Regions from separate parts of the Streptomyces sp. P9(2023) genome, predicted to be linked through region 1. Evidence: riboswitches for the same ligand, from Rfam matches in the RefSeq annotation. Region 1 holds a riboswitch; the other holds the start of a gene.
What was found. Region 1 has a riboswitch for thiamine pyrophosphate ahead of thiC (phosphomethylpyrimidine synthase ThiC). Riboswitches for the same ligand answer to the same signal wherever they lie in the genome.
Positions count from the first base shown of each region.

Region 2: linked by a shared signal. The riboswitch ahead of thiO (glycine oxidase ThiO) and the one ahead of thiC (phosphomethylpyrimidine synthase ThiC) in region 1 are both predicted to bind thiamine pyrophosphate.

Region 1 is NZ_JAUPWM010000028.1:44,189-51,925, reverse strand. Features, by position in the region: gene Q5762_RS27450 (helix-turn-helix domain-containing protein) at 1-367, shown strand, start outside; gene Q5762_RS27445 (SsgA family sporulation/cell division regulator) at 506-940, shown strand; partial or broken gene Q5762_RS27440 (YibE/F family protein) at 1,016-2,364, opposite strand; TPP riboswitch at 2,436-2,583, shown strand; gene thiC (phosphomethylpyrimidine synthase ThiC) at 2,577-4,361, shown strand; gene Q5762_RS27430 (VWA domain-containing protein) at 4,493-5,893, shown strand; gene Q5762_RS27425 (hypothetical protein) at 5,915-6,772, opposite strand; gene Q5762_RS27420 (metallophosphoesterase) at 6,932-7,737, opposite strand, start outside.
Region 2 is NZ_JAUPWM010000003.1:293,028-300,764, forward strand. Features, by position in the region: gene thiE (thiamine phosphate synthase) at 1-269, opposite strand, end outside; gene Q5762_RS06215 (Rv2175c family DNA-binding protein) at 361-726, opposite strand; gene Q5762_RS06220 (FAD-dependent oxidoreductase) at 769-1,983, opposite strand; gene Q5762_RS06225 (hypothetical protein) at 2,012-2,365, opposite strand; TPP riboswitch at 2,420-2,532, shown strand; gene thiO (glycine oxidase ThiO) at 2,530-3,687, shown strand; gene thiS (sulfur carrier protein ThiS) at 3,684-3,884, shown strand; gene Q5762_RS06240 (thiazole synthase) at 3,890-4,684, shown strand; gene pknB (Stk1 family PASTA domain-containing Ser/Thr kinase) at 4,787-6,715, shown strand; gene Q5762_RS06250 (deoxyribonuclease IV) at 6,722-7,573, shown strand; gene Q5762_RS06255 (DUF4396 domain-containing protein) at 7,656-7,737, shown strand, end outside.

The DNA of each region.
Region 1 (7,737 bases):
CTTCCGCGAGACGGGTCACGCGCACGCGATCGGTCAGTGTCTGCTCAGCCAACTGGATCTGAAGAGTCGTCAAGACCACCTCGACCGCCATCCAGTGGAAGCCATCACTCCGTACACGCTGAGTAACCAGAGTGCGCTTTTGGATCGTTTGGGCGCTATGGGGCGAATGGAGCCCCTGGTGGAGCGTCAGGAATATGCGCTCGGCACGGTCTGTGCCGCGATTCCCATCACCGCGGGGTCCACCGCGGCCGCCATGGCGATTTCCGTGCCCCTTCACCAGGAAGAACGGTTGCTGCCCGCAGTCGATCGGCTACGTAACGAGATCGGAAGGCTCCTCAGCTCCTTCGCTTTCTCTATCAGTATCTGAAAAATCACTCCTTGTGATCTGCTAGCCCTTCCAGCACGATTGCGTCAAGAAGGCCAAGGGGGATCATTCCTGGCCGTTTTGATCACAGCTTTCAGCAGCCGTGTTTACACAACTGCTCCATCTACTGCGGGGTACATGATGCGAGAGTCCGTTCAGGCCGAGGTCCTGATGAGCTTCCTCGTCTCCGAGGAGCTCTCCTTCAGGATCCCGGTGGAACTGCGTTACGAGACCCGGGATCCCTACGCGGTGCGGATGACGTTCCACCTTCCCGGAGACGCGCCCGTGACCTGGGCGTTCGGCCGGGAGCTGCTGCTCGACGGGATCAACCGACCCAGCGGGGACGGCGATGTGCACATCGCGCCGACCGACCCCGAGGGTCTTTCGGACGTCGCCATCCGGCTCCAGGTCGGCAGCGACCGGGCCCTGTTCCGGGCCAGCGCTCCACCGCTCGTCGCCTTCCTCGACCGTACGGACAAGTTGGTTCCGCTCGGTCAGGAACGGACACTGGGCGACTTCGAGGACAACCTGGAGGCGGCTCTCGGCCGGATTCTTGCAGAGGAGAACGCCGGCTGAGCGGGCCGGCCCGCCTAGGCCAGGCCGCCGCTCAGCCCCAGCCCCAGCCCCAGCCCCAGGACCAGCCCCGTCCGGTTACTTCGCCAAGCGGCGGCGGCCGCCCCTGGCTGAACGCTTCTCCGGCGTTCCAGGCCGGTCCGCCGAGACGACGAGCGCGGCGAGAACGGTCGTGACCGGCACCGAGGCACCAGACCGATCGACCCCACCAGCGTGCGGACGATCTCCTTCGCGACCAGCTCGCTGTTGGCCACTGTCCCCACGCTGCTCTGCGCGATGGAGAAGAGCAGCAACAGGGGCAGGGCCGCACCGGCGTACGCGAGGACCAGGGTGTTCACCACGGACGCGATGTGGTCGCGGCCGATCCTGATGCCCGCCCGGTACAGCCCGCGCGGTCCAAGCCGGGGATCGGCCTGATGCAGCTCCCACACCGCCGAGGTCTGCGTCACGGTCACGTCGTCGAGGACGCCCAGCGAGCCGATGATGATGCCCGCCAGCAGCAGACCGGACATGTCGATCTCCGGGTAGAGCCCGTGGATCAGACCGGTGTTGTCGTCCGTGTTGCCGCTCAGCGAGGCCCAGTCGATGAACAGCGAGCCGAGCAGCCCGATCAGCAGCAGCGAGATCAGGGTCCCGAGCACCGCGACCGAGGTCCGGGCGGAGAGGCCGTGGCACATGTAGAGGGCGATCAGCATGATCGCGCTCGACCCGACCACCGCGACCACCAGCGGATTAGACCCCTGGAGGATCGCCGGCAGGATGAAGAAGGTCAGGATCAGGAAGCTCACCGCGAGCGAGATCAGCGCCATCACGCCGCGCATCCGGCCGACGAGCACGACCGCGACCGCGAAGATCAGGGCGAGCACCGTCAGCGGGACCTTGCGGTTCGCGTCCGTCACCGAACACTGCAGGTCACGCGGGGCGTCGGGGGCGTACGCCACCACCACGCTCTGCCCCTCGTCCAGTTGGCGCGGCGCGTCCGGCTGCACGATCTCGGTGAACGTACGGCCCTTCTCCGGACCGCTCGTGACCTCGATCGTCGCCTTCTCACACCGCCCCTGCTGGGCGTTGACCGCCTCGCGCCCCTCGGGTGTCGAGGTGTCGCCGGTCGGCGGGACCTGGGCGGCGTTCACATCCTGGCAGTCGACCTCCTCGACCGAGACGACCTTGCCCTGGTACGTCTGCCGGTCGAAGCCGACGCCGGTGCGCTCGTGTTCCGGAGCGCCCCCCGGTCACAGGACGGCCATACCGACCACCACCGCGGTGGCGAACGGGATCAGGATGGCGGCGATGACCCTGCGCAGATGCCGGGAGACGGGTGCGGCGGGCCCATGGCTGTGGGTGTGGCCGTGCCCGTGGCCCGCGTCGCCAGGTGCGTCGTGGTCGCCATGACCGTCGGGTTCTGGGGTCTCCTGCGAGGAAGTCACCGACCGATCATCGCAAGAACGGCGGGGGCCCACTGTTCAGCACGGCCGGATTGCCGCTAGCGTGGTGGCACCTTTGCACACGCGGGAGCTCGGAGCACCGGGCTGAGAGGGCGCTGATCACCGTACGTGCGTACTGGACGTACGTACGGGAGGAGGCTGCGCCGACCGCCGAACCTGTTACCGGGTAATGCCGGCGTAGGGAGATCGGTCTCATGACCATTCAGGATGCACGCACGCCTGCCACCAGCGAGAACGCCGGCCAGGACGAGCGCAAGCCGGGCTGGCACAAGGGGTACGTCGAGGGCTCGCGCCCCGACCTCCGGGTGCCCGTCCGACAGGTGCACCTCACCAACGGCAAGGACGTGACGCTGTACGACACGTCCGGTCCGTACACCGACCCCACCATCGACACCGACGTACGGCGCGGCCTGCCGCCGCTGCGCGAGAACTGGATCATCGGGCGGGGCGACACCGAGGAGTACGCGGGCCGGCCGGTCCGCCCCGAGGACGACGGCATCAAGCACACCTCGCCGCGCGGGGGCCTCAAGAACCTCGACGCGGTCTTCCCGGGCCGCCCGCGCCAGCCCCGCCGGGGCCGCGGCGGCCTGGCGGTGACCCAGCTCGCGTACGCCCGCCGGGGCGAGATCACCCCGGAGATGGAGTACGTGGCGATCCGCGAGAACGTCGCCCCCGAGGTCGTACGGGAGGAGATCGCGGCGGGCCGTGCCGTCCTTCCGGCCAACGTGAACCACCCGGAGATCGAGCCGATGATCATCGGCAAGCGGTTCCTGGTGAAGGTCAACGCCAACATCGGCAACTCCGCCGTCACCTCCTCGATCGAGGAGGAGGTGGAGAAGATGACCTGGGCGACCAAGTGGGGCGCCGACACGGTCATGGACCTGTCCACCGGCCGCAACATCCACACCACCCGCGAGTGGGTGCTGCGCAACTCCCCCGTCCCGATCGGCACCGTCCCGCTCTACCAGGCGTTGGAGAAAGTGGACGGCAGGGCGGAGGAGCTGACCTGGGACATCTACAAGGACACCGTCATCGAGCAGGCCGAGCAGGGCGTCGACTACATGACGGTCCACGCCGGCGTGCTGCTGCCGTACGTGCCGCTGACCGCCCGCCGCAAGACCGGCATCGTCTCGCGCGGCGGCTCGATCATGGCCGCCTGGTGCCTGGCGCACCACAAGGAGAACTTCCTCTACACGAACTTCGAGGAGCTCTGCGAGATCCTGGCGACGTACGACGTCACGTACTCGCTGGGTGACGGCCTGCGGCCCGGCTCGATCGCGGACGCCAACGACGAGGCGCAGTTCGCGGAGCTGCGCACGCTGGGCGAGCTGAACACGATCGCCAAGCGGCACAACGTCCAGACGATGATCGAGGGCCCGGGGCACGTCCCGATGCACAAGATCAAGGAGAACATCGACCTCCAGCAGGAGATCTGCGAGGAGGCGCCGTTCTACACCCTCGGCCCGCTGACCACGGACGTCGCGCCCGCGTACGACCACATCACCTCGGGCATCGGCGCGGCGATGATCGCCTGGTGGGGCACCGCGATGCTCTGCTACGTGACGCCCAAGGAGCACCTGGGCCTGCCCAACCGCGACGATGTGAAGACCGGCGTCATCACGTACAAGATCGCGGCGCACGCGGCGGACCTGGCGAAGGGGCACCCGGGGGCGCAGGAGTGGGACGACGCGCTGTCGGACGCCCGCTTCGAGTTTCGCTGGGAGGACCAGTTCAACCTGGCGCTCGACCCGGACACGGCCCGCGAGTTCCACGACGAGACGCTGCCGGCCGAGCCGGCGAAGACCGCGCACTTCTGCTCGATGTGCGGTCCGAAGTTCTGCTCGATGAAGATCTCGCAGGACATTCGCCGGGAGCACGGCGGTGACCTCAAGGCGGACGAGATTTCGGCCGGTATGGCGGAGAAGTCCGCGGAGTTCGCGGCCGCGGGCAACCGGGTGTACCTGCCGCTGGCGGAGTAGCGGCCGGAACGGCCGGGTGGCCGTCGGAACGGCCGAGGTAGCGGTCGGAGCGGTCGTCGTACGGGGTCCGCGATCCACGAGGGGATCGCGGACCCGTTCCCGTAGCGCGCCGCGCTGGGCAGACTGACGGCATGACAGCGACTTCCCTGAGCAAGGGCGCCAACCTTCCGGTCGGCTCGCCCGTGGTGCGTGCCGAGCTCTCCTGGTCCGCCGGGGCGGGGGCGCCCGACGCCGATGCCTCGGCGTTGCTGCTCACCGCGGCGGGACGGGTGCGCGACGACGGCGACTTCGTCTTCTACAACCAGCCTGCCCACCCTTCCGGGGCCGTACGACACCTGGGGAAACGGCAGGGGGAGGGCGTGACCAGCGACACCGTCGAGGTGGATCTGCGGGGGATCGAACCGGCCGTCGACCGGGTGGTGCTGTGCGCGTCGGCGGACGGCGGGACGTTCGGCCAGATGTCCGGACTGACGCTGCGGCTGCTCGACTCCGGTACAGGGGCCGAACTGGCCCGATTCGCGATGACGGCGACGACGGAGACCGCGTTCATCGGCGGCGAGCTGTACCGGCGGGCGGGGCAGTGGAAGTTCCGGGCGGTCGGGCAGGGGTACGCCTCCGGGCTCGCCGGGCTCGCCACCGACTTCGGAATCAGCGTCGACGAGGCACCGGCTTCGGCACCGGCATCGGCTTCGGCTTCGGTACAGGCACCGCTATCGGCACCGAAACCGGCATCCGCCCCCGCCGCCCCCGCCCCCGGCCGGCCGCGCTTCGAGAAGGATGTGGAGCGGCTGCCCGTCGACATGCGTAAGCGGCTGTCGCTGCGCAAGGAGCAGGTGGCTGTGAGCCTGTGGAAGCACGGTGCGGCCGGAGTCACCGCCCGCGTCGTCCTCGTCCTCGACGCCTCCGGTTCGATGTCCTTCCTCTACACCAAGGGCATCGTCGCCGATGTCGTGGAGCGGATGGCGGCCGTCGCCGCGCAGCTGGACGACGACGGGGAGATGCAGGCCTGGACCTTCGCCTCGAACGCCGCCCGGCTGCCCGATCTGCGCCTGGGCGAACTCCCGGAGTGGCTGCGGCTTCATGTCCGGGTCGGTGAGCTCGGCCTCTTCCGGCGGAGCCGGCGGCCGCGGAGCGGGCTGGCGCCCGGTCAGCTCGACATGCGGGATGTCGGGATCCAGAACGAGGAGCAGAAGGCGATCGCCCAGGTCCGGGACTTCGTCCGGGAGAATCCGGTGGCCGTCCCGACGCTGGTGCTGTTCTTCTCCGACGGGGGTGTGTACCGCGACGCGCAGATCGAGCGGGAGCTGCGGGACGCGGTGGAGGAACCGATCTTCTGGCAGTTCGTCGGCCTGGGGCGGTCGAACTACGGGGTGCTGGAGCGGTTCGACACCATGTCCGGCCGACGCGTGGACAACGTGGGATTCTTCGCGGTCGACGACATCGGCAGGGTGCCCGACGCCGAGCTGTACGACCGGCTGCTGTCCGAGTTCCCGTCCTGGATCACCGCCGCCGGACGGGCCGGGATCCTCTGAACCGGACCGCGACGGCGTGGCTCATTCCGGCCGGTGGTCCGGAGGGCCGAAGTCCGGGCTGGTGAAGTCGGGGCTGGTGAACCTCGGGCGGTTGCCGGACGAGCCCTCGTTCGGGCTGCTGAAGTCCGGACCGCTGTAGCCGATCTTCGGCATGCGGTCGGTGCGGGGCGGTGGCACGGACGGTGGTGGTACGGACTGCGGGTTTACCGGCGGCGGGGCCGCGGGGCCCGGGGTGGCGAGCGCCTCGCGCAGGAACGGCAAGATGCCCCGTTCCAGCAGGGCGCGGCGCCAGGCCTCGCGGGCCCGGGACAGCTCCTCGTCCGCCTCGGTACGGGGCGGATCGCTCGCGGCCACTTCCGTGGAGCGGTTGCGCAGGGCCGTGACCAGCAGCCCGACGGCGGCGCAGAAGAGACCGGCGGCGGCGACGGCACCGAAGAACCAGGCCGCCGTCAGCAGGGTGTCGGCGAAGGTGAGGCTGGGGGCGACCACCTTCAGCACGGCGCCGACCAGCAGGAATATCAGTGCGGCCGGGCCCGCGAGGACCGGCGCGAGGACCGTGACGATCGCGACGACACCGGGACCCGGACCGTCGCTCGCCCCGTTGCCGTCCGCCGCCAGGACCGCGCTCATGACACTCGTACCGCTCGGCGCGCGGACCTCTTCGCGGACCTTCACGAAGTGGTCGTACTCGATCGCCGCCGCGGCGGTGATCAGCGCCGTCGCGCTCAGCGCCATCGTGCGCAGTTGCTGGGCGGTGAGCTGCTTCCCGATCTCGGCGAGATCCGGATGGTCGTGCGCGGTGCGCAGTGCGTCGTCGAGGATGCGCTCGTACTCGGCACGATCCTCGGTCAGCAGGTGCGGAGCCACATTCATGTGCATCCCCCGATGCTCCGTAGGGCCGTATTGACCGTGGGAACCGGCCAGTTGGGCGGAAACGGAGGAGAGCCTGCTACGGATGATCCGATGGTATTGCGGTTATGGCACAGGGTGACAGGGGGTTTCCTGAAATCGACTTCCCCGGATGCGCAGCGTTATGCGTCAGCCATGCAGGGGGAGTTGGACGACCAGCAGCTTTCCGGCCATGGTCACACCGCCGTCCATGGCGATCGCCAGACCGTCCGCGTACACGTGCGGACCGTCGACGATCGGGCCCGAGCCGCCCTCGCCGTCCTCGGTGCCGACCTGGCCGAGGAGGTACGGGATGGGGCTGTGGCCGTGCACGATGCGGCTGCCGCCGTAGGTGGCGAGCAGCTCCTGGACGGCCTCGGGGCCGCCGTCGTCGCGGAAGGCGAAGCGCTTGGTGAACTTGCGGAACACGTCCCAGACCTCGTCCGCGTCGTTCCGGTTGAGGATCTCGTGGACCGTCTCGTTGACGTCCTCGATGGTGGAGCCGTATTCGAGGTAGGCGGTGGTGTCGGAGTGCATCAGCAGATGCCCGTCCTCCTCCACCACGGCGTCGAGCCGGGACATCCACTGCAGGTGGACGTCCTGGAGCCGGTCCATGTCGTGCTTCTGGCCGCCGTTGAGCAGCCAGGCGGCCTGGAAGGTGGCGGTGCCGGCCCCGGAGTTGACGGGGGTGTCGCCGAACCGCTTGGCGCCGATGAGCAGCAGCTCGTGGTTGCCCATCAGAGCCTTGCAGTAGCCACCGGCGGCGGCGGCCTCGGCGGACAGGCGCATGACGAGGTCGATGACGCCGATGCCGTCGGGACCGCGGTCGGTGAAGTCACCGAGGAACCACAGGCGGGCGTTGCCCGCGGCCCAGGCCCCGTTCTCGTCGATGAGGCCCTGCTCGCGCAGGGCGTCGACCAGCTCGTCGAAGTAGCCGTGCACGTCGCCGACGACGT
Region 2 (7,737 bases), on a different contig from region 1:
AGGTGCAGCACGTCGGAGCCGATCGCGTGGGCGACATCGGCCCGGTCGTTCACGGCGAGCAGCTTGCCGTGCCTGCGGCAGGCCTCGGCGAAGACGGCGAGGTGCTCCAGCTCCTCGCCGGCCTCCATGCCCTTGTCGCGCAGCTGCACGATGTCCACGCCGGAGGAGAGCACGGCGTCGAGGAAGGCGGGCAGGTCGCCCTGGCGCCTGCGGGCGTCCGTGCAGAGGTAGAGCCGGGCGTCGGCGAGCTGGGCGCGAGGCGTGGACATGGGTGGGATCCCCCCGTCGGTGCGGTGGCCCGAGGGGGCCGGGCGGACCCGGCCCCCAGGGGCCTCCTGTGGTGTCTTCGGTACGTGTGCGTCAGACGGCGAGCGCCTGGGCGCGGCGCTTCACCTCCGTGCCGCGATTCTCGCTGAGGGCCTGCGCGGGCGTGCCCGGCAGGCTCGGGTCGGGAGTGAAGAGCCACTCCAGCATCTCTTCGTCGGTGAAGCCGTCGTCCCTCAGGAGGGTCAGGGTCCCGGAGAGGCCCTTGACCACCTTGTCGCCGTCGATGAAGGCGGCGGGCACCTGAAGCGCCTTGTTCTCGCCGCGTCGTACGGCGATGAGCTGGCCCTCCTTGACCAGCTGCCGCACGCGCGTCACCTCGACATCGAGCATTTCCGCGATGTCGGGGAGGTAGAGCCAGGCGGGGACGAGAGCATCAGTTCTTGCGTCAATCTCGGTCACGGGACAAGCCTGCCATCCCGGACTGACAGTCGGTAGTCGGGCCTAGCCGACTGCCGCCTTCAGAGGGACGGAGGGGTCGGCGGCGCGCTCCGGATCGAGCCGGGCGGCCGACTCGATCAGCTTGCGGCCCTGGGTCAGGTCGCGGGGCCGGCCGACGGCGAGCAGGGCGACGAGGGCGCCGTCGCGCAGCCAGAGGACGGACCAGGCGGGATCGGCCGGGTCGCCCCGGCGGACCAGCTCGGCGGCTCCGGTGTGGTGTCCGGCGTACTGCACGAACCGGCCGAACTGCTCGGACCAGAAGTACGGCACCGGGTCGTAGACCTGGGGGGTCTCGCCGATGATGTCGGCCGCGACGGTACGGGGGCCCTGGAGGGCGTTGTCCCAGTGGTGGACCAGGAGCCGGGCGCCGTAACGGGCGGAGGGGAAGGAGGCGCAGTCGCCGACGGCGTACACGTCGGGCAGGGAGGTGCGCAGCCGGTCGTCGGCGGTGACGGAGCCGTCCTCGCCCAGGGCGATGCCTGAGCCGTCGAGCCAGCGGGTGGCGGGCCGGGCGCCGATGCCGACGACGACCGCGTCGGCGGGCAGCCGCCGACCGTCGGCGAGGACGACCGTGCCGGGTTCGACGCGGTCCACGCGCGCGTGGGTGAGGAGTTCGGCGCCGCTCTCCTCGTACCAGCGGGCCATCGGGGCGGCGACCTCGGCGGGCAGCGCGCCGGCGAGCGGCCGGTCGGCGGCCTCCACGACGGTGACCGCGCACCCCGCCTCGCGGGCGGCGGTGGCGAACTCGGCGCCGATCCAGCCGGCGCCGACCACGACGATGTCGTGGCGCCGCTCCAGGACGGGCTTGAGGCGGGCCGCGTCGTCCAGGGTGCGCAGCAGATGGACGCCGGGGACACCCTCGGTGCCGGGCAGGGTGACCGGTTCGGCGCCGGTGGCGAGGACCAGGACGTCGTACGGGACGGGTCCGGCCTCGGTGTCGATCTCGTGGGCGTCGGCGCGCAGGCCGGTGACGTCGAGGCCGAGGCGCAGGTCGATGGAGAGGGCCTCGAAGTCGACGTCGAAGGCGGAGTCCTCGGCCTTGCCGAGGAGGACCGCCTTGGACAGCGGCGGGCGGTCGTAGGGCTGGTGGGGCTCGGCCCCGATGAGGATGACGGGTCCGGTGAACCCCTGTTCGCGCAGGGCGACGGCGGTCTGTACCCCCGCCATCCCGGCGCCCACGACGACGACCCGCTGCTCTGCCTGCTTCTGCTCGCTCACCCGATCACCTTAACTTTCTGACGCACCGTCAGGAAGGCAGACAGTCAGGCAGCTGCTCCACGACGCTGGTGCCGGAGCCCTCCTGGGACTCCCATGCCCAGCTCTCCTCCAGCCGAACGCGCCCGTCCGGCAGCTCCGTCACGGTGGAGACACAGCACCCGGAAGATGTCGTTCCGTCCCGCTTCAGCTGTACGTAACGGAAGTCGAGCCGGTCCCCCGCGCGCGTGCCGACGAGAAACCCGCGCACCACGTCACCGCCCGCGTACTCGGCCCAGATCCGGCCGTCCTCCTCGTGGTACGTGAACCGGGTCCGCGTCCCGACCTGTCCGGGGGCCTGGTCGGCGACGGGGGCGAGGGTCAGACCGTCGAGAGATCGCGCCACGGTGAAGGCTCCCTTACTGGGCGTCGGAGGCGAGGGTTAGGCTGGCCGTCAACGTAGAGCACTCGCGGGAGCCCGGACGCACCGGGCTGAGAGGGAGGCTGGCCGGCCTCCGACCGTACGAACCTGATCCGGGTCATGCCGGCGAAGGGAGGGGCTGGACGCCCATGTCGCGTACATCCGACGTCCTCGTCATCGGGGGCGGAATCATCGGCCTGGTCACGGCCTGGCGGTCCGCGCAACGCGGGCTGCGCACCACGGTCGTGGACCCCGAGCCGGGCGGCGGGGCCGCCCGGGTGGCGGCCGGGATGCTGGCCGCCGTCACCGAACTCCACTACGGCGAGGAGACCCTGCTCGCCCTCAACCTCGCATCCGCGCGCCGCTATCCCGCGTTCGTCGCCGAACTCCAGGACGCCACGGGCCACGACGTCGGCTACCGCGCCTGCGGCACGCTCGCGGTCGCGCTCGACGCCGACGACCGCGCCCATCTGCGCGATCTGCACGCCCTGCAGATCCGCTCCGGCCTGGAGTCGGAGTGGCTCAGCGGGCGCGAATGCCGCCGTCTCGAACCGATGCTGGCGCCGGGGGTGCGCGGCGGACTGCGGGTCGACGGCGACCACCAGGTCGACCCGCGCCGGCTCGCCGCCGCCCTGGTCACCGCGTGCGAACGGGCCGGGGTGGTCTTCCACCGGGGCCTCGCCGAGCGGCTGACGACGGTACGGGACCGGGCCACCGGCGTCGCCGTCGCGGACGGCGGCCCGCTGGCGGCGGACCAGGTCGTCCTTGCCACCGGCAGCCTCAGCGGCCGGCTCGCGGGCGTACCGCCGGAGGTCCTGCCTCCGGTACGTCCCGTCAAGGGACAGGTGCTGCGGCTCACCGTGCCACCCGCGTACGCGCCGTTCCTGTCCCGGACCGTCCGGGCGGTCGTGCGCGGCAGCCACGTCTATCTGGTGCCGCGCGAGAACGGCGAGCTGGTGGTCGGCGCGACCAGCGAGGAGCTGGGCTGGGACACCACCGTCACGGCGGGCGGGGTGTACGAGCTGCTCCGCGACGCCCACGAGCTCGTCCCCGGCCTCACCGAGCTGCCACTCACCGAGACGCTGGCCGGCCTGCGCCCGGGGTCGCCGGACAACGCCCCGCTGCTCGGCCCGACCGCGCTCGACGGCCTCCGTCTGGCCACCGGGCACTACCGCAACGGCGTCCTGCTCACCCCGGTCACCGGCGACGTCATGGCCGAGTTCCTCACCACCGGCGTGCTTCCGGACGAGGCCCGCCCCTTCACTCCCCGCCGCTTCTCCCCCGTACGTCAGGAGCAGCCCGCATGAACGTCTCCGTCAACGGCGAGGCCCGCGTCCTCGCCGCGCCCACGACCCTCGACGCCCTGGTCACGACCTTGACCGCCGCGCCCTCCGGCGTTGCGGCGGCCGTCAACGAGACCGTCGTACCGCGCAGCCAGTGGTCCGCGACCGTCCTCGGCGAGGGCGACCGGGTCGAGGTCCTCACCGCCGTGCAGGGGGGCTGAGCGCCATGTCCGACGACACCTTCCTCCTCGGCGGTACGGAGTTCGCCTCCCGGCTCATCCTGGGCACGGGCGGGGCCCCGAGCCTGGACATCCTCGAACGCTCGCTGGCCGTCAGCGGCACGGAGCTGACGACCGTCGCCATGCGGCGCCTCGACCCGACCGTGCGGGGCTCGGTCCTCTCCGTCCTGGAGCGGCTCTCGATCCGCGTCCTGCCGAACACGGCGGGCTGCTTCACGGCGGGCGAGGCGATCCTGACCGCCCGCCTGGCCCGGGAGGCGCTCGGCACCGACTGGATCAAGCTGGAGGTCATCGCCGACGAGCGGACCCTGCTGCCGGACCCGATCGAGACGCTCGACGCGGCGGAGACGCTGGTGGACGACGGTTTCGTCGTCCTGCCGTACACCAACGACGACCCGGTCCTCGCGCGGAAGCTGGAGGACGTGGGGTGCGCGGCGATCATGCCGCTCGGCTCCCCGATCGGCTCCGGGCTCGGGATCCGCAACCCGCACAACTTCCAGCTGATCGTCGAGCGCGCGGGCGTGCCGGTGATCCTGGACGCGGGCGCCGGGACGGCCTCGGACGTCGCGCTGGCGATGGAGCTGGGCTGCTCGGCGGTCATGCTCGCCTCCGCGGTGACCCGGGCCCAGGACCCGGTGCTGATGGCGGAGGGGATGCGGCACGCGGTGGAGGCGGGCCGCCTCGCCCACCGGGCGGGCCGGATCCCCCGCCGCCACTTCGCCGAGGCCTCCTCCCCGACGGACGGCCGAGCGACTCTGGACCCGGAACGCCCGGCGTTCTGAGCCAGGCTCCGGTCACGCCGAGGCCGTGCGTCGCGTCACAGGTGTGCAGCGGTCGGGGCCGGTGGGGACGGGGTGTCCTCACCGGCTCGTAAACTCGTGGCCGTGGACACGACCCTTCAGGACCCCCTCGTCGGGCAGCTGCTCGACGGCCGCTACCGCGTCGACGCGCGCATCGCCGTCGGCGGGATGGCCACGGTCTACCGGGCCGTCGACACCCGCCTCGACCGGGTGCTCGCGCTCAAGGTGATGCACCCGGCCCTCGCCACCGACGCCGCGTTCGTCGAGCGGTTCATCCGCGAGGCCAAGTCCGTCGCCCGGCTCTCGCACCCCAACGTGGTCGGGGTCTTCGACCAGGGCGCGGACGGCGCGTACGTCTACCTCGCGATGGAGTACGTCGCCGGGTGCACGCTCCGCGACGTGCTGCGCGAGCGCGGGGCGCTCCGCCCGCGCGCCGCGCTCGACATCCTGGAGCCGGTGCTCGCCGCACTGGGCGCCGCGCACCGGGCCGGGTTCGTGCACCGGGACATGAAGCCGGAGAACGTCCTGATAGGGGACGACGGCCGGGTGAAGGTCGCCGACTTCGGTCTCGTCCGGGCGGTCGGCTCCGCCACGAACACCACGGGCTCCGTCCTGGGCACCGTCTCCTACCTGGCACCGGAGCAGATCGAGCACGGCACCGCGGACACCCGCGCCGACGTGTACGCCTGCGGTGTCGTCCTGTACGAGATGCTCACCGGCGGCAAGCCGCACACCGGGGACACCCCCGCCCAGGTCCTCTACCAGCACCTGAACACCGACGTTCCGGCCCCCTCGGCGGCCGTGCCCGGCCTCGCCCTCGAACTGGACGAGCTGGTGGCGACCGCCACCGCCCGGAACCCCGAGATCCGCCCGCACGACGCGGTCGCGCTCCTCGCACAGGCCCGGGAGGCCCGGGCGAGGCTCGGGGACGCGCAGCTGGACGCCGTACCGCCGCAGGCGCACGCCGAGGACCGTACGGGGACGGAGGACCGGACCAGCGTGATCCCCCGGGCCGTCTCGGCACCCCTGCCGGAACACGACGTGCAGCACACCAGCCGGCTGACCATGCCGCCGCCCGAGCCCCCGGCGGAGGGCCGGGCGGCGCGCCGCCGGGACCGTGGGCCGCTGCCGCGCGGGCCGATGCTCGTCGTCGCCGCCGTGCTGCTCGCCCTCGGGCTCGGGGCGGGCGTCTGGTACATCAATTCCGGCCAGTTCACGCGCGTCCCGGCGGTCCTCGGCCAGACCGAGGCCAAGGCGACCGAGCGCCTCAAGGACGCGGGGCTCGACGTCGGCGCCACGAAGCGGGCGTTCAGCGAGGTGTACGAGCGCGGCACGGTCATGGCCACCGACCCCACGTCCGGCGCGCGGATACGGGGCAACGGCACGGTCACGCTCACCATCTCCCGGGGCCCCGAGATCGTGAAGGTCCCGCGGCTCAAGGGGAAGCCGCTGGCCGAGGCCAAGCGGCTGCTCGCGGACGAGGGCCTGGCGGCCGGTCTGATCACGAGAGCGTTCAGCCAGGACGTCCCGCAGGGCGCCGTGATCAGCTCCGACCCGGAGCCCGGCACGGAGCGCAGCCCCGACTCGGCCGTGGCGCTCGTGGTCAGCAAGGGCCGCCCGATCGACGTGCCCGACGTGGCCGGCGACGCGGTGGCCGACGCCACCCGCACGCTCCAGGACGCCGGGCTCAAGGTCGAGATCGCGAGCGAGGAGATCCACTCGGCGGAGGCGGCCGGCACGGTCGCCGCCCAGTCCCTGGCGGAGGGCAGCCGGGCCGCGAAGGGCGACCGGATCGTCCTCACCGCCTCCAAGGGGCCGCGGATGATCGAGGTCCCCGACGTGACGGGCGAGTCGACCGACGCCGCGCGCGCGAAGCTGGAGGGAGCGGGCTTCGAGGTGAAGGTCGAGAAGACCTTCCCCTTCCTCGGCGACACGGTTTCCGGCCAGTCGGTCGAGGGCGGCTCCACGGCGCCCGAGGGCTCCACCGTCACCATCACGATCAAGGGACTGTAAGAACTCATGCGCAACCCCGTCGGCGGCCATGTCCCCGTGGCCGGCGGCCTCGCCACGGTCGGTCTCGGCTACGCCCGCGAGCTGGGCGCGGAGACCGTCCAGGTCTTCGTCGCCAACCCGCGCGGCTGGGCCACCCCGGTCGGCAACCCGGCGCAGGACGAGCTGTTCCGCGCCGGGTGCGAGGCCGGGTCCCTGTCCGCCTGGGTCCACGCCCCGTACCTGATCAACTTCGGCTCCCACACCGAGGCCACCGTGGAGAAGTCGGTCGAGTCGCTGCGGCACTCGCTGCGCCGGGGCCGGGAGATCGGCGCGAAGGGCGTGGTGGTCCACACCGGTTCGGCGACCGGCGGCCGGCCGCGCGCGGAGGCGCTGGCGCAGGTACGGGAGCGGATGCGGCCGCTGCTCGACGAGCTGACGCACCCGGACGCCCCGGACCTGCTCCTGGAGTCGACGGCCGGGCAGGGCTTCTCGCTCTGCTCGCGCGCCGAGGACTTCGGCCCGTACTTCGAGGCCCTCGACCACCACCCGAAGCTCGGGATCTGCCTCGACACCTGCCACATCTTCGCGGCCGGCCACGATCTGACCGGACCGTACGGGATGACGCGGACGCTCGACGAGCTGGTGGCGACCGTGGGCGAAGGCCGGCTGAAACTGATCCACGCCAACGATTCCAAGGACGTCGTCGGCGCGCACAAGGACCGGCACGCGAACATCGGGGCCGGTCACATCGGCGAGGATCCGTTCCGCGCGCTGATGAGGCACCACGCGACCGACGGGGTGCCGCTGATCATCGAGACGCCGGGCGGGAAGGAAGGGCATGTGGCGGACGTGGAGCGGCTGAAGAAGCTCCGCGGCTGAATTTCCCGTTGAGCAATACCCCTAGGGGGTATACGGTTCTTGTGTAGGCAGCAGGAACCGCCGACGGTCAACGGGGGAACCCATGCAGCACGAAGCGCACACCGAGCACCACGACCACCACGCCGACCACCACGGAAACGGCCAAGGCCACCACGGGCACGAGC